DNA from 3 places in the Arthrobacter sp. W4I7 genome. Region 1 is predicted to be linked to each of the others. Evidence: riboswitches for the same ligand, from Rfam matches in the RefSeq annotation. Region 1 holds a riboswitch; each other region holds the start of a gene.
What was found. A riboswitch is a leader RNA that binds a small molecule or an ion and turns the genes downstream of it on or off. The one in region 1 is predicted to bind S-adenosylmethionine.
Positions count from the first base shown of each region.

Region 2: another riboswitch for S-adenosylmethionine. It lies ahead of QF047_RS00610 (DUF1737 domain-containing protein); the one in region 1 lies ahead of QF047_RS17765 (cobalamin-independent methionine synthase II family protein).
Region 3: another riboswitch for S-adenosylmethionine. It lies ahead of QF047_RS13785 (homoserine O-acetyltransferase); the one in region 1 lies ahead of QF047_RS17765 (cobalamin-independent methionine synthase II family protein).

Region 1 covers NZ_JAUSXU010000001.1:3,933,758-3,941,295, forward strand. The annotation lists gene QF047_RS17750 (DUF1508 domain-containing protein) at 1-118, opposite strand, end outside; gene QF047_RS17755 (adenylosuccinate synthase) at 491-1,780, opposite strand; gene QF047_RS17760 (M14 family zinc carboxypeptidase) at 2,037-3,098, opposite strand; SAM riboswitch class I at 3,322-3,427, shown strand; partial or broken gene QF047_RS17765 (cobalamin-independent methionine synthase II family protein) at 3,437-4,645, shown strand; gene QF047_RS17770 (uracil-DNA glycosylase) at 4,858-5,487, shown strand; gene QF047_RS17775 (DUF3151 domain-containing protein) at 5,645-6,067, opposite strand; gene fbaA (class II fructose-bisphosphate aldolase) at 6,070-7,089, opposite strand; gene QF047_RS17785 (TrmH family RNA methyltransferase) at 7,273-7,538, opposite strand, start outside.
Region 2 covers NZ_JAUSXU010000001.1:136,613-144,150, forward strand. The annotation lists gene QF047_RS00590 (HNH endonuclease signature motif containing protein) at 1-1,146, opposite strand, end outside; gene QF047_RS00595 (DUF1905 domain-containing protein) at 1,264-1,566, shown strand; gene QF047_RS00600 (O-succinylhomoserine sulfhydrylase) at 1,779-2,987, opposite strand; gene QF047_RS00605 (rhodanese-like domain-containing protein) at 2,988-3,398, opposite strand; gene QF047_RS00610 (DUF1737 domain-containing protein) at 3,395-3,673, opposite strand; SAM riboswitch class IV at 3,687-3,801, opposite strand; gene opgC (OpgC domain-containing protein) at 4,155-6,545, shown strand; gene QF047_RS00620 (hypothetical protein) at 6,641-6,895, opposite strand; gene QF047_RS00625 (TetR/AcrR family transcriptional regulator C-terminal domain-containing protein) at 7,129-7,538, shown strand, end outside.
Region 3 covers NZ_JAUSXU010000001.1:3,006,782-3,014,319, forward strand. The annotation lists gene QF047_RS13755 (DMT family transporter) at 50-1,072, opposite strand; gene QF047_RS13760 (RNA-binding S4 domain-containing protein) at 1,105-1,332, shown strand; gene QF047_RS13765 (alpha/beta hydrolase) at 1,403-2,053, opposite strand; gene QF047_RS13770 (SGNH/GDSL hydrolase family protein) at 2,203-3,000, shown strand; gene QF047_RS13775 (winged helix DNA-binding domain-containing protein) at 3,058-4,281, shown strand; gene QF047_RS13780 (hypothetical protein) at 4,314-4,868, shown strand; gene QF047_RS13785 (homoserine O-acetyltransferase) at 4,924-6,039, opposite strand; SAM riboswitch class IV at 6,052-6,167, opposite strand; gene QF047_RS13790 (bifunctional o-acetylhomoserine/o-acetylserine sulfhydrylase) at 6,278-7,538, opposite strand, start outside.

The DNA of each region.
Region 1 (7,538 bases):
CGAGGGAGGATTTGCTGTCAAAGGGGCCGGAGACGGCCATGATGGTGCCGTCCGGGGCAAGGAGGCGGAACCTGAAAAAAGAATCCTGGTCAACAAACGCTTCGAACTTTCCGGCCATAACAAATCCTTCCGTTCTGCGGGTCCTTGTCCGGAGGCGCCATTGCCACCGGCCGGTCCGGGCGCATCACTGCCCCTCAATCCCGCGGGTCTGGTCGAACGATTTGGTGATCAAGTCACCGGTGTAACAAAGAGTCTCGCCGGTAGGCGTGCAGCGCCGCAAGACCTACGGCGTTAACGCTGTGTAAATTGCCTTAAGTTTCCCTGGATAACGCAAACGGCGGGCCGCCCTGTGAAGGTGACCCGCCGGCGTCGTCCCCACCCGCTCCCTAGCCTCGCAAGCTCGGCCAGGGAAGCCTCCCTGCTACCTCCCCAATCTCGCAAGCTCGATCGGGGCCCCTCGGTAGCGTGGGCGCAGGCGTGGGCCCACATGTCAGTCGTTGATGAGGTCGTTGACCACGATGGTCTGGTCGCGGTCCGGGCCAACTCCGATGGCGGAGAAGCGGGTCCCGGACAGCTTTTCCAGGGCCAGCACGTAGTTGCGGGCGTTCTCCGGCAGGTCCGCCAGGTTGCGCGCGCCGGTGATGTCCTCGGTCCAGCCCTCGAAGTACTCGAAAATGGGCACTGCGTGGTGGAACTCGGTCTGCGTCATGGGCATCTCGTCGTGGCGGACGCCATCCACGTCATAGGCCACGCACACGGGGATCTGCTCGATGCCGGTGAGCACGTCCAGCTTGGTGACGAAGTAGTCCGTGAAGCCGTTGACCCGGGAGGCGTGGCGGGCCAGGACGGCGTCGTACCAGCCGCAGCGGCGCGGCCGGCCGGTGTTGACGCCGAACTCGCCGCCGGTCTTCTGCAGGTACACGCCCATTTCGTCGAACAGCTCCGTGGGGAACGGGCCGGCACCGACGCGCGTGGTGTACGCCTTGATGATGCCGATGGAGCGGGAAATGCGGGTGGGGCCAATGCCGGATCCCACCGAGGCGCCGCCGGCCGTGGGGTTGGAGGAGGTGACGAACGGGTAGGTGCCGTGGTCAACGTCCAGGAACGTGGCCTGGCCGCCTTCCATGAGCACTACCTTGCCCTCATCCAGGGCGGTGTTCAGGACCAGGGTGCTGTCGATGACCAGCGGGCGGAGCCGCTCGGCGAAGGACAGGAAGTACTCCACGATTTCGTCCACCACCACACCGCGGCGGTTGTAGATCTTGACCAGGAGCTCGTTCTTCTGCCGCAGCGAGCCTTCCACCTTCTGGCGCAGGATCGACTCGTCAAAGACGTCCTGGACGCGGATGCCCAGGCGGGCCACCTTGTCCATGTAGGCCGGGCCGATGCCGCGGCCGGTGGTGCCGATGGCGCGGCTGCCGAGGAAGCGCTCCGTCACCTTGTCCAGCACCTGGTGGTAAGGCGCCACGAGGTGGGCGTTGGCCGAGACGCGAAGCTTTGAGGTGTCGGCGCCGCGGGCCTGGAGGCCGTCGATCTCCTGGAAGAGTGCCTCGAGGTTGACCACGCAGCCGTTGCCGATGATGGGTACCGCATTGGGGCTGAGGATGCCTGCCGGAAGCAGCTTGAGTTCGTATTTTTCACCGCCTACGACGACGGTGTGCCCGGCGTTGTTGCCGCCGTTGGGCTTGACGACGTAATCAACGCGGCCGCCCAGCAGGTCGGTCGCCTTGCCTTTTCCTTCGTCGCCCCATTGGGCTCCTACGATCACAATTGCTGGCATGGGATCCTCCCCCATTCGTTCGGGCTGTCCGGGCCGGCTACTTCGTGGCTGGCCTGGTTCAGCGCCGTTCATGAGAATGCCCCGAATGGACCGGCCTTCGCTGGTCCGCGGGGCAGCACAGCGATGCAAGAGTTCCGGGGCTCTTACCACCCAAGTTTAGCGGATGAGGGACTTTGTCCACTCGTTGGGCCGCCGCGGTCCTTCTTGCAGGGTAAAGCACCCATGCCGGGGGACCGCGGCGGACTGTCAGCGGTTACTACTCGTCCTCAGCTTCCTCGCCCGGGCGGGAGGTCTGGGTGGCGAGGCTGTCCCAGAAGGAGGTGTCGGCGTCGGCAATTGATCCGTCAGCGATGGCTTCGGCCGTGGCCGTCAGGGTGGTCACTGTCTGCTTGATCAGGTACCCGTTGCTCCGGAGCCCCAGGGCATATCCGTCCAGGTAGTGGTCCGACATGCCCCGCATCTCAAACAGCAGGGTTGCGATGCCGTATTCCACCGCGATGCCGTTGCGGCTGATGGTTTCGGCGCTGCCGCCCACGTACTTGCCCAGGTGGCCCCAGCCGGTGGAGTCGACGTTGTGGAACACCACCGCGCCCAGCTGCTTGGACTTCTCCACAACTGCAGGATCGGCGTACGGGGTGGTGGGGTAGAGGATGGAGCCGGAGACGAGTTCTCCGTCACGTTGGCTGCGGGTGCCCTGGTGGTGCAGGTCGATCATGTAGTCGATCCGGTACTTGCGCATCACGTTGTTATGGAGCGCCTGGGTTTCCGGCTGGACTTTGTCCACGTGGTCACGGTTGAGGTCCACCTCTTCGGCGTTGTACCGGGTCATGTTGCGGCCGCCCTTGGCCTGGTAGTCCGCCAGGGAGAAGTTCACGTCACCCATGGCCCCGTCCGCATTCAGCATGGGAACGATAAGGATGTTGACGCCGTCCAGGACATCCCCTGACTTGCCGGTGCCAAGGTGCTTGACGAATTCCAGGGCACCCTCGGTAGTCAGCTGTTCGTTGCCGTGCTGCTGCGTCAGGTAAAGGATGGTGGGTTTGGCCGGGTCCGAGATGTACTTGACCAGGTGGATGTCGCGGCCCTTCACCGTCTGCCCGATGACCTCCAGCTCCATGGCCGGCTGGCGGGTGTCCTGGTCTTTGAGGAAGGAGACCATCTCGTCGTAGGTGGCCAGCTTCGATGTGGTGATCTGGCCATTGCCGTCGTAGTTGGGGCCTTCGCCTACGGCCATCGCCGGCGCGGGCGCCGCCACTGCTGCCAGCGCCAGGGCTCCGGAAACGGCAAGGGTCCTGAAAGTTGCCAGGGCTTTTCTCACGGTGCGTTACCTCTTTCGAGTGCATTGGGGTGCGTTCAGGCCGCCATGTCCCCCATTGCGGCCTGTGACAAGAGCCAACCAAGCTAAACGAGACCTGTCAATGGATATAACAGGAACTTGCATGCAGTTATAGCGATTTGGAAAGCAGGCGCCACGCCTGCTTTCCGCCGAAACAATCCGAACCGGATTTGCTCCCGGGAAAGTCTTGGAATTAAGTGAGAGTGAACCATCCGGAGCGGCCGAGAGACCTGGATCGTTGACGCCGCAGCAACCCCGCTAAGTGCAGGTACCCCCTGCCGCGAAGGTGCTACTGCCAGGACCGATGGAAAGGAATTCCAGTGTCCCTGAACACAGACCACATCCGCGTCACCCATGCAGGGTCTTTGCCTCGCACCCCTGAACTCATAGCAGCCAACGCCGCCAAGGAGCAGGAGGGCATCACCCCTCGGTTCCTTGACCTGCTGGAAGCATCAGTGGCGGACGTGGTGCAGCGCCAGAAGGACTTGGGCATCGATATCGCCAATGACGGCGAATATGGGCACGCGATGTCCAGCTCGGTTGACTACGGGGCTTGGTGGAACTACTCCTTCTCCCGGCTTGGTGGCCTCGAAGCGACGGACGTGGACCGTTGGGCTGATACCCAGATACGCCGATCCTCCCCCGGGAACATTGTCCTGACTTCCTTCCCGGACCGTCGTGACCGGCAGAAGTTCAACGATGCCTACAATGACCCGTCCGCCGGCATCCTGGCCCACCGCAAGAGCGTTTCCCAGCCCAAGATTGCCGGGCCCCTCACCTACACCGGGCACGGCCTGGTGGCCTCCGACGTCAAGAACCTGAAGAGCGGGCTGGCCGCCGCGGGACTGTCCGAGGGCTTTGTGGCCTCGCTCTCCCCCGGGTCCTGTGCACGGGTTGCCAATGAGTACTACAAGACCGACGAGGAACTGCTGTACGCCTGTGCCGACGCCATGCGCGAGGAATACAAGGCCATTATCGATGCCGGACTCACGGTCCAGCTCGATGATCCTTCACTCGCCTAAAGCTGGGACCAGATCAACCCTGAGCCGGCTCTTGATGACTACCTGAAGTTCATCCAGCTGCGCGTGGAGGCCACCAACTGGGCGCTGCGTGACCTGCCCCAGGAACAGATCCGGCTGCACGTCTGCTGGGGATCCTGGCACGGCCCGCACACCACGGATATTCCCTTCGCGGACATCATCGGGTCCGTACTGCAGATTAATGCCGGCGGCTACTCCTTTGAGGCCGCCAATGTCCGGCACGAACACGAATGGCGCGTCTGGGAAGACGCCGGGCTCCCTGAGGGCAAGGTCATCATTCCCGGCGTGGTCTCACACGCCACCAATGTGGTGGAGCACCCGGACCTGGTGGCGGATCGGATCGTCCGCTTCGCAGAGGTGGTGGGCCGGGAGAACGTCATCGCGTCCACCGACTGCGGCCTGGGCGGCAGGGTGCACCCGCAGATCGCATTCGCCAAGCTGGAAGCACTGGGCGAGGGTGCCCGCCGGGCCACCAAGCGCCTCTGGTAGGCCATAACAGCGCGTCGGACCCCCGCCGGTCCCGGGCACCCTTTTCAGCCGGGTGCACGGGACCGGCGTTTCGTTTCCCGGGGCTTGCTAAACTGGGAAAGGCCGACCAGGAATCGGCCCACCCCATTTCAACCACCTCGGATGTGTTGCGCCACAGTGCGCCCATTTTCGCGGTGGCGCAACACCAATCCCCGCAGGAGACCCAGCCCTACATGACCGCCCTGGCACCCGAATCATTCCATGAGCAGCTTCTGAGCCGCCGCTACGAACCCAATGTTGCCGCCGTCAACGAACTGTGCGATTCCCTGCAGGAGGCCAAGCCCGGCACGGCAGTACCCTACGTTGACCCGATGCACGACGTCGACGAGTGCCGCATCATCAGCCTGTACTCGAACATCGGCGAGGCCGACAAGTCCGGTTTCATCACGGCCGGGGACGCTGACGCCGCAACGCGGATGCTCGGTATCCAGTGGAAGCTGGGGCTTCGGCCGGAGTTCGTGATGCCGTGGAACGTCCACCCGTGGCATATCCCCGGGGAGCCGAACGGAAAGTTCACCCCGGATCAGGTGTCCGCCGGCCTGAAGCCGCTGCTCAAATTCCTGGCCCTGGTCCCCCGCGCTTCAGTGATCGTAGCGCACGGCACAGAGGCCAACCGCCTGGCGAACCTGCTGCTGAAGACCGAAGTTCCGCTGCTCTGGCGCCGCGGCCTGAAGACCTACAAAGTGCGATCCCTCAGCGGCCGCGCCTTCGCCGGTTCACCCGCCCGCCAGGAGGAATACCTCGAGGCCATGCGTGTGGCCTACGCCGACGCCATGGCGCGCACAGGGCTCCAGAAGGCATAGCCACAGGGTGATTGAGTTCGCGATCTCCGGTGATTGAGCTTGTCGAAATCCAGGTTTCGACAAGCCCAACCACCAGAACTCAATCCAACGCCACTTAGGGAACGACGGCGGGCGGTCACCTTTTCGAAAAGGTGACCGCCCGCCGTCGTCCTCTTTGCTACTTTGCTTCGATGGCGGCTTTCGCCGCAGGGTCGGAGTCGTTCAGGAATTTCTCGATCCGCTCCGGCTCCTCGGCCTCACCGATGGCTGCGGATGCCCGGCCAAGGGAATACAGCGCCCGCAGGAAGCCGCGGTTGGGCTCGTGCTCCCAGGGAATGGGCCCCACGCCGCGCCAGCCGTTGCGGCGCAGCGAGTCCAGCCCGCGGTGATAGCCCACACGGGAGTAGGCGTAGGAATCGATGGTGCGTCCCTCGGCCCAGGCCTCCTCGGCAAGAACAGCCCACAGCAATGAGGACGTCGGGTGCTTCGCCACGAGGTCCAGGGCTTCCTGGCCCGCTTCCAGCTGCTGGTTGACCTCGGTCTCGGCAGGCAGGAGCGTGGGCTCGGGGCCCATCAGGTTACGGCGGAACTCGTCGGACATTCCTAGAAGGTCTTTCCGGCTGAACCGAGCTGCTTGGTGGCCTCGACCACCCGGGCAGCCAGTCCTGCTTCCGCGGATGCGCCCCAGACGCGGGGATCGTAGGTCTTTTTGTTGCCCACTTCGCCGTCGACCTTGAGCACGCCGTCGTAGTTGCGGAACATGTGATCCGCCACTGGACGCGTGTAGGCGTACTGGGTGTCGGTGTCGATGTTCATCTTGATGGTGCCGTAGGAGACGGCGTCCGCGATTTCCTGGTCGGAGGAGCCGGAGCCGCCGTGGAACACGAGGTCGAACGGGCTGTCCTTGCCGATCTTGGCGCCAACCTGGGCCTGGATGTCCTTGAGGATCTCCGGGCGGAGCTTCACGCCGCCGGGCTTGTAGACGCCGTGGACGTTGCCGAAGGTCAGCGCGGTGATGTAGCGGCCGTTCTCGCCGGAGCCGAGGGCATCGATGGTGGCCAGGGCGTCCTCAACGGTGGTGTACAGCTTGTCGTTGATGGCGTTCTCCACGCCGTCCTCTTCGCCGCCCACGGTGCCGATTTCGACCTCGAGGATCATCTTGGCAGCAGCGGTGCGCTCCAGCAGTTCGCGGGCGATGCGCAGGTTTTCCTGCAGGGTTTCGGCGGAGCCGTCCCACATGTGGGAGTTGAACAGCGGGTTGCGTCCGGCTTTGACCTCGGCCTCGGAAGCAGCCAGCAGCGGCAGGACGAAGCCGTCCAGCTTGTCTTTGGGGCAGTGGTCCGTGTGCAGCGCGATGTTGACGTTGTAGTTCTTGGCCACCTCGCGGGCGAAGGCCGCGAAGCCCAGCGAACCGGCAACCATGTCCTTGGTGGAGGCACCGGACCAGTAGGCCGCACCGCCGGTGGAGACCTGGACGATGCCGTCGGACTCAGCTTCGGCGAAGCCGCGGAGGGCGGCGTTCAGCGTCTGCGAGGACGTCACGTTCACGGCCGGGAATGCGAAGCCGCCCGCCTTTGCGCGGTCGATCATCTCGGAGTAGATCTCTGGGGTTGCAATGGGCATGCTGACTCCTATGCTGAGGTTCGTCTGTGGGCTGGTAACCCTGGAGTACCGCTTACGGCTAGCACCATCCTAGTCATTTCCGGACGAGCGGAGTGTTTCGGGTCACCGGACGGTAATACTGGCGCGGGATGGCTTTTCAGGGCAATTTGCCCCCGCAGTGCCTTCAAATGCCATCCCGCGGGGCTAGACGTGCTGGTGGAAGACGTGCCGGCGGACCCAGGCGTGCATGGCGATGGCCGCGGCCGAGGCTGCGTTGATGGACCGGGTGGAGCCGAACTGTTCGATGGACAGGGTGGCCACGGCGGCCTCGTGCACCTCGGGGGTCAAACCGGGGCCTTCCTGGCCGAACACCAGCACGCAGTCCCGCGGCAGTTCGTAGGTTTCCAGCGGCACCGAGTCGGGGAAGATGTCGATCCCGATGATCGCCAGCCCCTCCCCCTGCGCCCACG
Region 2 (7,538 bases), 3.8 Mb from region 1:
TGCGAACACCGGGACCGTGACGAGCACTTGGGCATTCGGGACTGAGACGCTGGCGAGGTCCGTGTAACCGCTGCGGCCGGTTTCCTCATGCCCGGCGGAGGCGAGGTCGGCGGCGTCGGTGTTTGGAGCTTCGTGTCCGGTGGAACCCGTAGAGGTGCCGTCGTCGGTGGTGCCGGTGTCGGCAGCGGGCCGGTCATTGACGGACACGGAGGCCACGCCGATGGGGGCGTCGGTGTTCTCTTCGGTGTTGAATTCTTCTGCGGTGCTTTCCGGGGCGGGGCTGAGGGCTGGTCCTGCGGCCAGGAGCAAACGGGCGGCGATGTCGGGCCGGAGTTGTGTCATTGACCGGGGCTCTTCGGGGCCCTGGAGGCCGCGGGCGAGGGCGGTGCTGCGGTTCCAGATGGCGGAGGCGGTGTCGGCGGGCAGGTACAGGGAGAGCCAGGCCATGCCGTCGCGGTCCGGGGTGTATTCCATCCGCCGGTCGGCGGCGCTTTTGGCGTGGCGTTTTTCGAGGGATTCGGGGTGGTGACGTTCGCGCCAGCCGCGGACCTTGGCCCGGAAGCGTCCGGGGACCAGGTCCCCGGCGGCGGCTCCGCGTGCCGGATTGGGTGCGTCGGGGTCCAGGAAATGCGCGGCGAGGGCGGCCGCGCCGGCAGGGCCGAGGCCATCGGTTTCGTCGCCAATGATTTTCGCATGCTGCCACGAGATGGCCCCGCTGGAGAGGGCGTCCATGACCGGCGGCAGGGAGCAGACTTGCCGGGACTGGGTGACGAGCGCCCCGGCGGCGGGGGAGCTGATGGTCAGGACGCCTGCGATTTCCTCGATCGCGGACATCTCCGCGTAAGTGCGTTCGTGTGCGGGTGCTTCGGGCGGGGTCATCGCGTGCTGGATTTCGATGGCCTCGGCGGCATCCCGGGCCTTGATGGCGGCGATCTGGGCTTCCAGCTGCTTCGTTACGGCCATCCGCTCCAGACGGATCTCATACCGGCGCTGCAGCACATCGGTCACGACGTCAACGCCGTCAGTATTAGCAGGGCCCGGGCGGCCCGCGCCCAAGCGGGCATCCTCAACAAACAGCGCATCAAGGCCAGCGACGGAAGCATGAATGCCCTCCATCACCGCCACTGTGCCCGCGCCGTTTCCCATAGAAACATCTTCTAACGGGGGTCTGACATTTTAGGTGCGGTGGGCCGGCCGGTGGGAAAAACTGCAGAACTTTTTGGCCGCTTTATATGTAGGGCCCGAAAGTGCCATACTCGGCGCGTGACGGCGTCGTATTCTTTCAAAGCAGCATTGTGGCTGTATCCCGGCGAGGCCGGTTGGCACTTCCTGACCCTGCCGGCAGAGATCGCGGACGATGTGCGCGTTCAAACTGCAGGGTCCAGCAAGGCGTTCGGCTCGATCAAAGTCAAGGCCGAGATCGGCGGACACTCCTGGCAGACTTCGCTCTTCCGGGACAACAAAAGCAGCTCGTACCTGCTACCCGTGAAGAAGGGCGTTAGGGACAAAGCCAAAATCGACGAAGGCGACGAAGTAACCGTCCACCTTTCCCTCGACGGCCTCTGAGGCCTGGATAGCGGGAACACCCGCCGATTCCCGATACAGTCGCAGAGATCCGGCGAGGGTGCCGGGGTCATTTGTGTAGCTTGCGTCAGAGCGACGAAGGAGCAGCAAGCGGCAAATGGTCCCGGTGCCGGAGCGGAGCCAGCGGACCCAGCGGACCCAGCGGTGCCGGAGCGGAGCCAGGACGCGTGGAACCCGCCCCGCCCCAGCCAGCGCTAAATCTGCTTGAGTGCCTGTTCCAAGTCGCCAATCAGGTCGTCCAGGTCCTCAAGCCCCACCGAGAGCCGAACAACTCCATCGCTCAGGCCAATGGCCGCGCGGCCCTCAGGTCCCATCGCCCGGTGCGTGGTGGTGGCAGGGTGGGTGATCAGGGACTTGGAATCGCCCAGGTTGTTCGAGATGTCGATGATCCGCAAGGCATCCAGCAGCGCAAAGGCGGCCTCCTTGCCCGAGCGGCCGCCGGAAGGGGCAAGTTCAAGGGTGAGCACCGTGCCGCCCGCCTTCATCTGCTTTGCGGCGAGCTCGTACTGCGGGTGCGACTTCAGCAGCGGGTACTTGATCCAGCTCACGGCCGGCTGCTGCTCCAGCCACTCGGCGATCCGCAGCGCGGAGGCGGAGGAGTGGTTGACGCGCAAGGCCATGGTCTCGAGGCCCTTGGTGAGGACCCACGCGTTGAAGGCGGACAGCGACGGGCCGGTGTGCCGCATGAGCTGCTTGACCGGGCCTTCGATGAATTCCTTGGTGCCCAGGATGGCGCCGCCCAGGACCCTGCCCTGGCCGTCGATGTGCTTGGTACCCGAGTAGACAATGACGTCGGCGCCGAACTGGCCGCAACGCTGCAGCAGGGGAGTGGCAAAGACGTTGTCGACGACGACGGTGGCACCTGCGGCGTGGGCGAGTTCGCTCACCGCCGCAATGTCCACGATTTCCTGCATGGGATTTGACGGCGACTCGAAGAACACGGCGGTGGTGGGCTGGGACAGGGCTTCGCGCCACTGGTCCAGGTCCGGGCCGTCCACGAATACGGTCTCCACGCCCCACCGCGGCAGGATCTCGTTGAGGATCACGAAGCAGGAGCCAAAGAGCGAGCGGGCGGCAACCACCCTGTCGCCGGCAGCCAGCAAGGCACCCAGGGCGGTGAAAACTGCGGACATGCCGGACGCCGTCGCAAAGCACGCTTCGGTGCCCTCCAGGAGGCGGAGCCGCTCCTGGAATGTAGCAACGGAGGGGTTGCCGTAGCGGGAGTAGACGAAGCGTTCGTCCTCACCGGTGAAGGCCCGTTCGGCAGCGGCGGCGGATTCGTACACAAAGCCGGAGTTCAGGAACACAGCCTCGCTGGTTTCCTGGAAGTTGGTGCGGTCCAGCCCGCCGCGGACGGCCTGGGTGTCGGGGCTCCAGCCGGCGGCGTCTTCGTTGAAGGTCACTTAGTTCTTTCCCAGGTTGGTTGGCAGGCCGCGGTTTTTCCAGCCGTTGACGGTGCGCTCTCCATAGCGGTCCGGCTCGCCTTCGAAGCCCTCCAGCACGTTGTAGGAGGTGAAGCCGGCCTGCGTGGCGGCGGTTGCGGCAGCGATGGAACGCTGCCCGGAGCGGCAGAGGAAGAGCAGCTCAGTTGAAGGATTGTCGGGGGCCTGCAGGCTCAGGTCCTTGATGAAATCAGGGTTGGGAATGCCGCCCGGGAAGGTCCACTGGATGAACAGCGGATCATTGTCCGTGGCCTTTGTGTCGGGGATGCCGATGTGGGCCCATTCGCCCTCGGTGCGCACGTCCACGAGGATGGCGCCCTGCTGCAGCTTGTCCCAGGCTTCCTGGGGGGTGAGGTCTCCTGCATAGCTCATGCGTGGCCCTCGCCGTCGAACTCGAGGTCTTCGCTGGCTGCTTCAAGGTCATCAACGGCAGTGGCGACGGCGGCATCCGCGGACGCGATGGCGGCCGGCAGGACTACAGCCTGGGCCACAATGACGCTGCTGCCGTTGAAGGTTGCTGCGGGGCTTCCATGCAGCACATACCCCTCTGCCAGCGCGGCCGAGATCCGCTCACAGAACGCACGGTCATCCGGCCCGCTGATGAGGCGGTAGGACAATTTCTCTTCAGGGGCAGGTGCGTCAGACATGACGGATCTCCTTCTCTCACGCTTGCAGCTCGAATCGGTCGATATGCCGAGTATTCACCTGAGGCACCCCGCCGCGGAAGGAGGGTTGCCGACCGGCCAGTCAGGGCTTGGCACCGGTACTCATTACTCCCCAAAAACGTAACACTTGGCGCGCGGGGCCGCACCGCCGTCGTCGTCATGTTCCGTAACTGAAGCGCCGCTGAAGCAGCTTGGGTGATTGCGCGGCGGTTCCTGGAACGTACGACGGCGGGAACCGCCACGGGCAGCGAAGCCGACCGACGCCCGCCGCGGCTTTCCACGCCAGATAGGGTTCTTGTCAGGGCGCCGCCGCGCCGTCGGAGCAAAATTCCTGGGGGTCCCCATCAGCACGCCACGAGCCGCCGCGCTGGAGAGCCGTCCCACGCAACTCCATTGGCAAAATTTCCGGGGACAACATACCCGCCAGTCGGCTGTCCGAAGGGGTGCTGCCCTTCTTGCCGCGGTGACGATTGCCCTCCTGGCAGTGGTGCTGCCCGCCGGAGCCGCCCGTGCTGCCGACACCTTCCCGGGTGAGGGCAAACCGCTGCTGGGCGCTGTCCTCGAATGGGGCGAGGACACGGCGGCCGGTTTTACGGAGAGGTTCGGCGCGTCGCCGGCGCTTTTCGGGCACGACATCGCGTTGCCCTTCCGTGGATCGGAGGAGAACGACATCCGGGGCTTCCTGGAGCAGTCCGGGATGCAGGGCGCCCATGCGATGCTCACGGTGAAGCCCAGCGTTCCGCTTGACCAGGTTACCGCTGAAGCTGCCGCATCATTCGCCGGCGACGTGCGGAGGCTGACAGCGGACTTCAAGGGCCATGTGCTGATCCGCTTTGCCCCCGACATGAATGCCAGCTGGGTGGAATGGGGCCAGCAGCCCGCCGCTTACCGGTCCGCCTTCCAGGCCGTCGCCGCAGCCTTTGAAGATGCCGATGGCATCCGACCACCGATGGTGTGGGAGCCGTACCTGGGGAAGGACTACCCGTTCGACCGGCACCGGAACGCCCCTGTGCCGGGCAGCGATGGCTTCGCCCTGCTCGATACCAACGGTGACGGCGTGTGGAACGGCTCCGATGCGGCCTACGCCCCGTACTATCCGGGGGACGATGCCGTGGACTGGGTGGGCCTGACCGCTTTCCACGACGACACTGCCGGCGGCGCGGCGGTCAACACCGTTCCCCGGCAGAACGAACTCCAGGAGATGCTCACGGCCTCCGACGGGGAAGACTTCTACGGGACTTATGCGTCAGGGAAGGACAAGCCGTTCCTGCTGCAGACCTCCGCGTTCTACAGCCCGGCCTCCGGCGGCGCTTCGGACGTGGACATCAAGGTGGGCTGGTGGGACCAGGTCCTGGATGCTGCCACGTCCACGGACTTCGCCAGCACGGCGGCAGTGGTCTGGGATGAGCGGACAAGCACCAGGGACACCGGGGTGGCCAGCATCGACTGGCTGCTCACCGGGAACCCTGCGGTTGCTGCTGCCGCCCTGGATCGGCTCGAGGCTTCCCCCATGGTGACCGGTCCTGCCACCGAAATCGGTGCCGGCAGCGGATACGTCCGCGCCAACACCGTCGCCGGGGCGGCTGCCTGGACCGTGGGAGCGGCACTGATCATCCTCCTGGTGGCGCTGTGGCAAATCCCCCGGCGGGTCAATGCCGCAACAGCCTGGGGCTACACCGATCCCTCCAGCAGGGATTCGCGGGTGGACCTGCTGAGGGGCATGGCCATTGTGTTTGTGGTGGTAAACCACCTGGGCATGATGTCACTGTTCCAGCTGCTCACCCAGGAGGCGGTGGGTTTCGTTTCCGGGGCCGAACTTTTTGTCCTCTTCTCGGGGCTGGTGGTGGGCATGGTGTACAGGCCGCGGGTCAACCGGGACTTTGGGACGGTGGTGGACCTGACCTCCCGCCGTGCGGGGAAGCTTTACCTGACGGCGCTGGCGGTGCTGATCGGCGTCTTCCTGATCTCGCTGCTGCCCCTGTTCCAGAGTGATGCACTGACCACCTACGTTGACCAGGGAACCGGCGGGGCGGGGCACAACGGCGCCGGCCGGACCTACGACCTCTACGCCGGAATGGAATCGCTGTTCCAGTTCCCCGTACCGCCGCAGGTCCTGCCGGCCATCCTGCTGCTGCAGTTCGGCCCGTGGCAGTTCAACGTGATGGGCCTGTACGTGGTGCTGCTGCTCGTCAGCCCGCTGATCCTTGCCGCACTCAACCGCGGCAAGGCAGTATGGGTGCTCGGCGCCACGCTGGCCGTGTACGCAGTGGGCGCGGCCACCCGGTTCCGGATCCTGCCCTCGCAGTTCGAGGACTCTTTCCCGCTGCTGGTGTGGCAGGTCCTTTTCGTGATCGGCCTGGTGGCGGGGTTCCACCGCCACCGCATTGTTTCGTGGCTAACTGACCACACCTGGGCAGTGGCCGCCTGCACTGCGGCCGCCTTCGCTTTCGCGTTCCTGTCCTGGGGCAACCCGTACCTGGCCAACGCCTTTGATATGCGGCTCGCGATTGTTCCGGACACGGCGTACCGGACCATGTATGACCTCTTCTTCGGCCGCACTTATCTGGCCCCGGGCCGGCTCCTCAACGTCCTGGTGCTGGTGGTGGCCGCCTACGCATTCCTCACGGCCTACTGGAAACCGGTGGCCCGCGCCCTGGGCTGGTTCCTGATTCCCCTGGGCCGGGCAACCCTGTACGTCTTCATCATCCACGTGGTGCTGATCGCGGTGATCGCCAACATCCCGGCGCTGCGCCAAGGCGACATTTGGATTAATACGGCGGCCTGCGCGCTTGTCCTGGGGCTCCTGTGGGTGATGGTCCGGACGCGGTTCCTCTTCCGGATCATTCCGACCTGAGGCGACAGTCGGAGAAGGATACAGAGCTGAAAAAACGAAAAGGCGTGAAGCGCTTCCTGCCGGGAAGCGCTTCACGCCTTTTTATGTGCCAGACCCTAAACGAGGCCGGGGTAGCTTGTCAGGATGTAGTCGGCGGCTGCCGGGCCCTTCATGCGCAGGCCGTTGTGGCCCGCCGGCATACGGTGTTTCATGGCTGCCCAGAAAACGGACTCCTGGCCGGGCGTCTGCTGGTTGATGAAGCACCAGCTGGTGTACAGGCCGTAAAGCCGGTCGTCGTCGAGGCTGTGATCGTAGGCCTTATCCAGCTGGGTGGCTTCCTGGAGGAAAGTGTCGAACTGCGAATGTGCCATGACGGCGTCCCTTCGCTAGGTGCGTGGGTGCCGCCGTTCGGCTACAGCAGCGGGAACCTCAAAGCCTGCACAAGGCAATGGAGCGTTAATCGAATCTTCGGGAATCGATGGGTGCAAGATGGCGCTAACAGCTTGTCTACGCTGTAGACTTTACCCGTAGACTACAAATACGGCAAGCGTCTGGAATTACCTTCGGGCACCCCACTTGCTGACGGCTCCAGAACGGTAAACACATGTCCTCCCCGAAGCCCTCACGCACCGAAGAACGCGGCCGGAAGGCTCCGCTCAGCCGTGAACTGGTGCTGGCCAAAGCGCTTGAACTGGTGGACGCTGAAGGCCTGGATGCGCTGACAATGCGCCGTTTGGGCCAGGAACTGGGCCGTGACCCCATGAGCCTCTACCGCTACGCGGAGAACCGGGCAGCATTGCTTGACGGAGTGTCCGAACTGGTCCTCAACCAGCTCCCCATCCATCCCGAGGACCCAGACTGGAAAGAACAGCTCCGCAGCATCGCCCACAACCTGCGGCTGCTCGCGCTCCAGCACCCCAATGTGGTGCCGCTGCTGGTCACCAGGCCCCTCTCCACCCCACTGGGGCTGAGGCCGCTGGGCACCTTGCGTCCGCTGGAACAGATCCTCTCCCT
Region 3 (7,538 bases), 930 kb from region 1:
GGCTGCCGGGAGGGGCGGATGAAGGAAAGATGCGTGAAAGCTGCGTGTCCTAGCCTACCGGTGCCTGTCTTCGGAACGCTCCCCGCGGCCAGGGCAGGGTTGCCAGGACGATGGCGGCCAGTGTCAGGATGGTTCCCAGCACGGTGGCCGGCGCCACCACCGTTCCAGGCGCGGGCAGGATCACATCCAGTGCCAGCGAGCCGAGCAGCTGGCCGGCGATCATGCCCAGCCCTGTGACCAGCACGCCCAGGCTGCGGACCAGCAGCGCGCCCAGGCCGATGAACACACAGCCCATCGGGCCGCCCACGTAGTACCACCACTCCCCCGGCAGCGGGCTGCCCGGCCCGGCCACCGCCAGTTTGATGCCGTAGGCGGTCCAGAGCACCAGGCAGCCGGCAACAAAATTGACCAGGGTGGCGGCAATGGGAGTGCCGTAATGGACAGTGGCCGTCCCGTTCATGGCCTGCTGGAAGCTCATCAGGAAGCCTGCCAGCACGGGCAGCAGGAGCGGAAGAAGCAAGGCGGACGGGCCGGCGTCGGGTGCACCGGCGGCACCGGCGGCTCCCGTGCCGCCCGCAGCTCCGGTGAAGCGGGGCGAAACGGCCCAGGCGACGGCCGCTATGGTCAGCAGGCAGCCAATGATCCGGATCCCGGTGACCGATTTCTTGCCGGCGGGCCCGATCCCCAGCCGGTCAACCAGCAGTCCGCTAACGGTCTGGCCGGTGACGGTGGCCACGGTGAAGAGGGCAACGCCGAGGAGGCCCACGGTGAAGGACTGGGCGAAGACGAAGAGTGCGCCGATGCCGCCGGCGAGGACGTAGACCCGGGGAAAAGCCCTGTTCCGGACAGCGGGAAGGATGCCCACCAGCCCGGCGCGGCCCCGCGGCAGGAGCAGCGAGATGAGGATCATCACCAGGAGGCCTGTGCTGAAACTCACCACGGACGCGGCGATGCCGTCGTTCAACCGGGCGCCCAGCGCACCGTTGATGCGGCCCTGGACTGGAATGGCAAGGCCCGAGCCCACCGCCAGCGGCAGGCCTGCGAGCAGGGGCAGGCGGTGGGAGGAGGTCATTGCATCCACATTACGTCAGGCATTATTGCTTCATGAGCAACGTTGAAGAGGTCCCCATCCGCGACAGTATGATCCGCCTTGGCCAGCTCCTGAAGCTCGCCAACCTCGTGGAGGACGGCGTGGAGGCGGCGGAGCTGATCAAAAACGGGCTCGTTAAGGTCAACGGGGAAATTGACGACCGCCGCGGCCGCCAGCTGCACAACGGGGACACGGTTACGGTGAACAACCAGACGGTGAAAGTCGTCGCGCCGGAGGCCTGACCGGCTGCCTCGCCCGCCCCCCCACGCCCGGAAGGCCTGGCAGCACACGGTGCCGCCCGCCGTCGTACTCCTACTTCTTCAGCACCTCATGCGTGAGGAACTCGGCCACGTGCCCGATCTCCTGCTGGTTGATCCCGTGCCACATGCCCGTGTACAGCACCTTGGTGAGATTAACGTGCCGGCGGACCCAGCCCATGGTGTATTCGATCTTGTCCGGCGTGATGACGGGGTCCTGCTGGTCGCGGCCCCAGAACAGTGGGACGGTGCCGTCCAGTTCGGAGTCCCTGAAGCTGGGATCGTCCCCGGCATCCACCACAAAACCTGACAGGCCGACGACGGCTGCGAAGTCCGTGGGCCGCTGCCGCAGGAGCGTGGTGGCCATGGCCATGCCCATCGAAAAGCCGAGCAGGGTCACCGAGGGGTGCCCCGCCTTGATGGTGTCGATCCAGTCGAGCACAAACGACGAAGCTGCCTTCACCCGGTCCAGGGAATAATCGATGGACGCCGTGAGCGGGAACCAGGTGAAGCCGGGGCCCATGGCGATCGGAGCCCGGACGGAAGCGACTGCGAAGTCATCCGGAAGCAGGTCGGCCAGGCTGAGCAGATCCTGTTCGTTGGCGCCGTAGCCGTGCAGCAGCACCAGCAGCGGCTTGCCGTCGCGCTGGTCCTCGGGATGGGACCACAAAACAACAGGGGCAGGAAATACTTCGGCTTCAGTCATGGTTTCCATTCTTACAGTTACCCGAAGGTAACAACCTACGTTCGCGTAGCTTCCGAAACGGAAGGCAGGATAGGACCGTGACTGACGCGAGTACCTTTCAGACGGCCGCTGCCCCTGCCGGATCCCACCCCTGGACCCGGTACGTGGCAATGGGCGATTCCTTTACCGAGGGCATCGGCGACCCCGAGCCCTCAAGCCCCGGCGGCTACCGCGGCTGGGCCGACAGGGTGGCGGAGGAACTCAGCCGCACCAAGCCCGACTTTGCCTATGCGAACCTTGCGGTGCGTGGCCGGTTGGTCCAACAAGTGGTGGACCAACAACTGGCCCCGTGCCTGGCGCTGAAGCCGGACCTGGTGACCCTCTCCGCCGGAGGCAACGACCTGCTCCGCCCGGGCGGCGACCCCGACGCCCTGGCCGAGAAACTCGATTCCGTGGTCCAGCTCCTGGCTCTGGGCGGCGCCACCGTGGTCCTCTTCAACGGCCCGGACACGGGTTCCTCGGTACTGGGCAGGATCCGCAGCAAGGTGGCCATCTATAACGAGAACCTGCGGACGGTTGCTGCGCGGCACGACGCGATCATCGCCGATATGTGGTCCCTGCGCCAGCTCAGCGACCCCCAAATGTGGGACGTGGACCGGCTTCACTTCTCGCCGCTGGGCCACCACACCATCGCGGCCATGGTCCTGGATGCACTGAATGTGGAGCACACGCTGAAGCCGCTGCAGCCCAAGCCACTGCCGCCGCAGACCTGGCGCGAGGCACGCTCCGGGGACCTCGTCTGGGCGCGCGAGTACTTTGTGCCCTGGGTGCTGCGCCGGCTGCGGCACCAGTCCTCGGGTGACGGGATCAGCGCAAAGCGGCCGACGCCGGGACCTGTGTTCGGCCCGGGCGTTCCGTTGGGTTCCGGCGAGGGTCCGCTCGGGACCACCGAGGCTGCCCGGCGCTAGCAGAGTGATTGTGGTGACGGCCTGTGCGGGCAGCTGAGTAGTTTCAAGGGGTTGTGCATGGAACCGGAGCAGGTGGCGCGGCGGCGGCTGCGGTCGCAGCTGCTCCGCGACCCCGGCGCCGCATCCCCGGAGACAGCCCTGCGGGCGCTGCTCGCCGTGCAAGCGCAGGAGTTCACCTACGCCCGGTGGAGTTTGGCGCAGCGCGTGTCAGCCGCAGCTGCACCAGCCGTTACCGCGGCGGACATCGAGCAGTCCGTGGCAGACGGGCGGATCCTGCGGACGCATATCCTCCGGCCCACTTGGCATTTTGTCCACCGGGATGATCTCCGCTGGCTTCTGGCGCTTTCCGCACCGCGGCTCGAGCAAGCCAATGCCGCCACGTACCGGCACACCGGCATCGATGCAGCCGTTGCCGCCCGGAGTGACGAGGTCCTGGCCGGCGCGGTTGCGGGCGGGAACCACCTGTCCCGGGAAGGCCTCGCCGCGAGCCTTCACGACGCCGGGTTCCCGGCCAAGGGCCTGCAGCTTGCCTACCTGATCATGCACGCCGAAATCAGCGGCGTCCTGGTGAGCGGCAGGCCCGTGCGCAGCGCGGGCGGGGCGTTGAAGCAGACGTATGCGCTTTTCGACGAGCGGGTGCCCGTCGGGGCGGAACCTGCGCCCGGCGGGCCTGAAGCACTCGCCGAATTGGCCCGCCGCTATTTCACCAGCCGGGGCCCGGCGACGGTCAAGGACTGCGCCGACTGGTCCGGGCTGACCATGACGGACGTCCGCAAGGGCCTGCAACTCACTGTCGAGGCGCACTCCAAAGCCCTGGCCGAAACGGTGATTGACGGCGTCGTTGTCTACTTCGATGCGGGGAGTGACGACGGAAGTCTGGACGCGGGAAGCCTCGACGCCGCCGGGGCCGGCGCTGGTGCTGGTGGCGCCGGCGCTGATGGTGCTGGCGTTGGTGGTGCTTCGGAAGTCCGGCCGCGGATAGACCTGATCCAGTGCTACGACGAGTATGTGATGGGCTATTCCGCCACGCGGCATTACATGGGAGGCGGGGCGCCGGCCTTTCCGTTCAAGGGCGAACCCATGCATGTGGTGCTGCTGGACGGGCGGATGGCCGGATCATGGCGGCACACGCTGCTTCCGGGCCGGTGCGAACTGGACATCCGCCTCTCCTCTGCGGATGCCGCTCCCGGCTCTCCGCTGGCTGCGGCAGTTCAGGAAGCCGTGGATAGGTATGGCGCCTTTATGGAGCTCCGCACGGTCCGCGTGCAAGCCCGGGCTTAAGCTGGAAGGACACCAATGAGAGGCACGGCACCGTGAGCAACTTGTTTTTCTGGATCATCGTCTTGTCGTTCCTGGTCCCGATGGCCATGCGGATGTACCGGAAGTCCGTGGCCCGCAGGAACCACGAGCAGAGCTTTTCGGGACGCTACCCGGACCAGTTCCCGGGCGGCGGCATGTACCCCGGTTCCAACGGCCCGCAGAGCAACCAGCCCCGGGACGGTTTCACCCAGCAGGACTACTTCGGTGGCGGATTCCGGCAGCTTGACCAGCCCCAGCCCCTCCCGGGCTCGCCGCTGCCGCCCGTTCAGCCGGTCCCGCCGATGGACCAGCAGTTCCCGCCCTACGGGCAGCCGACGTTTGGCCAGCCCGGCTACGGACAGCCCGGTTACGGACAGCACGGACAGCCCCTGCCCGGCCAGCCCGAAGAAGCCCCGCAGCAGCCCGCGGCCCCGGCCACTCCCCCTCCGCCGTCGGCCCCGCAGGGCTACCGCGCGCGCAAGCTTGCGGAACTGGACCAGAAGTACAGCAACGGCGAGCTCTCCATGGAGGATTACATGGCCCGCCGCAGCGAGATCATGAACGGCTAGGAAGCAGCCAGGCCAGGAACCAGCCAGGCCAGGCAGCGGTCAGACCAGCCCGCCGTCAGACCAGGAAACCTGTCCGGAGCTGGTTTCCCAGCTGGCCTATTTCCGTGAGGAATCCGTCGTGACCGATGGGCGCCTCGATGAAGTGGACGTCCACGTCTCCGGGGAGGGCCCGGGCCAGCTCCAAGGACTGGGACGGGAAGTAGAGCCGGTCCGAATCCACGGCGGCTACGAAGAACCGCGCATCGGCACGGGACAGGGTTTGCTCGAGGGGTCCTCGGCCACGGCAGATGTCGTGGCTCATCAGCGCTTCGGTGATGGCGATGTAGCTGTTGGCGTCGAAGCGCTGGACCAGCTTGGTGCCCTGATGGTCCAGGTAGCTCTCCACCTGGTAGCGCCCGCGCGCCGCGAGCTGCCCGCCCTGGAAGGGCGATTCGGGGGCCTGCGGTGCCCGGCCGAAGCGTCCGTCCAGTTCCAGCGGCGAACGGTACGTGATGTGGGCAATGCGCCGGGCCAGGGCCAGGCCATCCTCCGGCAATGGCCCGCCGTAGTAGTCACCGCCGTTGAAGTTAGCGTCCTGGCGGATGGCGAGAGTCTGTGCCTGGGCGAAGGCGATCTGCTCGGCGGTACTCGCGGCCCCCACGGAAATCACGGCACAGCGCTGCACTCGTTCCGGATATGTCACCGCCCATTCCAGCGCACGTGCGCCGCCCATCGAGCCGCCCAGTACGGCAAACCAGCTGCTGATGCCCAGCTGGTCCGCCAGCCGGGCCTCCGCCTCGCTGGTGTCCCGGAGGGTCACCAGCGGGAACCGGGAGCCCCAGGGTTTGCCGTCAGGTGCGGGCGACGACGGCCCGGTGGACCCGTAGCAGCCGCCCACAATGTTGATTGAGACGACGAAGAACTGGTCGGTGTCCACGGGCGCACCCGGTCCCGCGAGCTGTTCCCACCAACCGGGCTCATCCGTGTCGCCCCTTGTCACGTGGGTGCTGCCGGTGAGCGCGTGCTCGATCAGGACTGCATTGCTGCCGTCCTCATTCAGCGTGCCCCAGGTCTCGTAGGCCAGGGTGACATCCGGCAGGTATCCGCCGGCTTCCAGCTTGAGTCCCCCGATGGAGGCATAGCGGACAATCCCATGCTCGGGAACAGTGGTACGGGTGACGGTAACCGTCATGGCAAGACCTCTTCTACGCGCTTGCCTGCCGTCGTCTGACCGGCAGGCCAGGTCTTCACCCGGGGCACCCCACCGCGGTAGGAGGGTTGCCGGCCAGCAAGCCGGGGCTGTCACTGGCACTCATGACCTGCATCGAGTGTACGAAACAGCCCCGGCCTCCCGCCAAGAGTGTGACTGGTTGTGACTTCCCGGCTTGTCGCCGCTGGTGGCCGTCTGGATCAGGGCGCCTGCCCGCGGATCAAGCGCCGCTGGCCTCCTTGGCCGCCCTGAAACCGGCTTCGAGGTCCGCCAGGATGTCATCGATGTGTTCGATTCCCACCGAAAGTCGCACCAGTCCGGGGGTCACGCCGGCAATTTCCTGCTGCTCCGGGGAGAGCTGGCTGTGCGTGGTCGACGCCGGATGGATCACCAGGGAGCGGACGTCACCGATGTTTGCCACGTGGGAGTGCAGCTCCAGGGCGTCCACGAAGCGCTTCCCGGCCTCGGCCCCGCCGGCCAGGTTGAACGACACGATGGCGCCGGTACCCTTCGGGCCGTACTTGCGGCCGCGCTCGTACCAGGGGCTGGAGGGCAGCCCGGCGTAGGCGACGGATTCGACGTCGTCCCTTCCTTCCAGCCACCGGGCAACGTCCACGGCGTTAGCCACGTGCCGTTCCACCCGCAGGCTCAGCGTCTCCAGTCCCTGGGCAATCAGGAAGGCGTTGAACGGCGACACCGCAGAACCGAGGTCGCGCAGCAACTGGACCCGGGCCTTGAGGATGTAGGACAGGTTGGCGCCCAGCGCTCCGTCGGCGCCGAGGTCGCGGGCGTACACCAGCCCGTTGTAGGTGGGGTCCGGGGTGTTGAAACCGGGGAACTTCTGCGGGTCCTTGCCGAAGTCGAACTTTCCGGAGTCCACGATCACGCCGGCGATGGCAGCACCGTGGCCGCCCAGGTATTTGGTGGCCGAGTGCACCACGATGTCTGCGCCCCATTCCAGCGGCCGGATCAAGTACGGGGTGGACAGGGTGTTGTCCACGACCAGGGGCACGCCGGCGTCATGGGCAACCTGGGACACTCCTTCGATGTCCAGGACGTCCTGCCGCGGGTTGGAAACCACCTCGCCGAAGAAGAGCTTGGTGTTGGGCTGGACGGCGTCACGCCACTGGTCCAGGTTGTCCGGGTCTGCCACAAAAGTGACCGAGATGCCGAACTTCTTCAGGGTGTGGGCGAAGAGGTTGTAGGTGCCGCCGTAGAGGCTGGGGCTGGCCACGATGTGGTCCCCCGCCTCGGCGATGTTCAGGATGGCAAACGTCTCTGCGGCCTGCCCGGAGCTGAGCAGCAAGGCCCCCAGGCCGCCTTCAAGGCTGGCGATCCGCTGTTCCACGGCTTCCTGGGTGGGGTTGCCGATCCTGGTGTAGATGGGAGCCAGCTCGGCAAGTGCGAAGCGGTTGGCAGCACTTTCCGCGCTCGGGAACACAAAGGACGTGGTCTGGTAGATGGGGAGGGCGCGGGCGCCG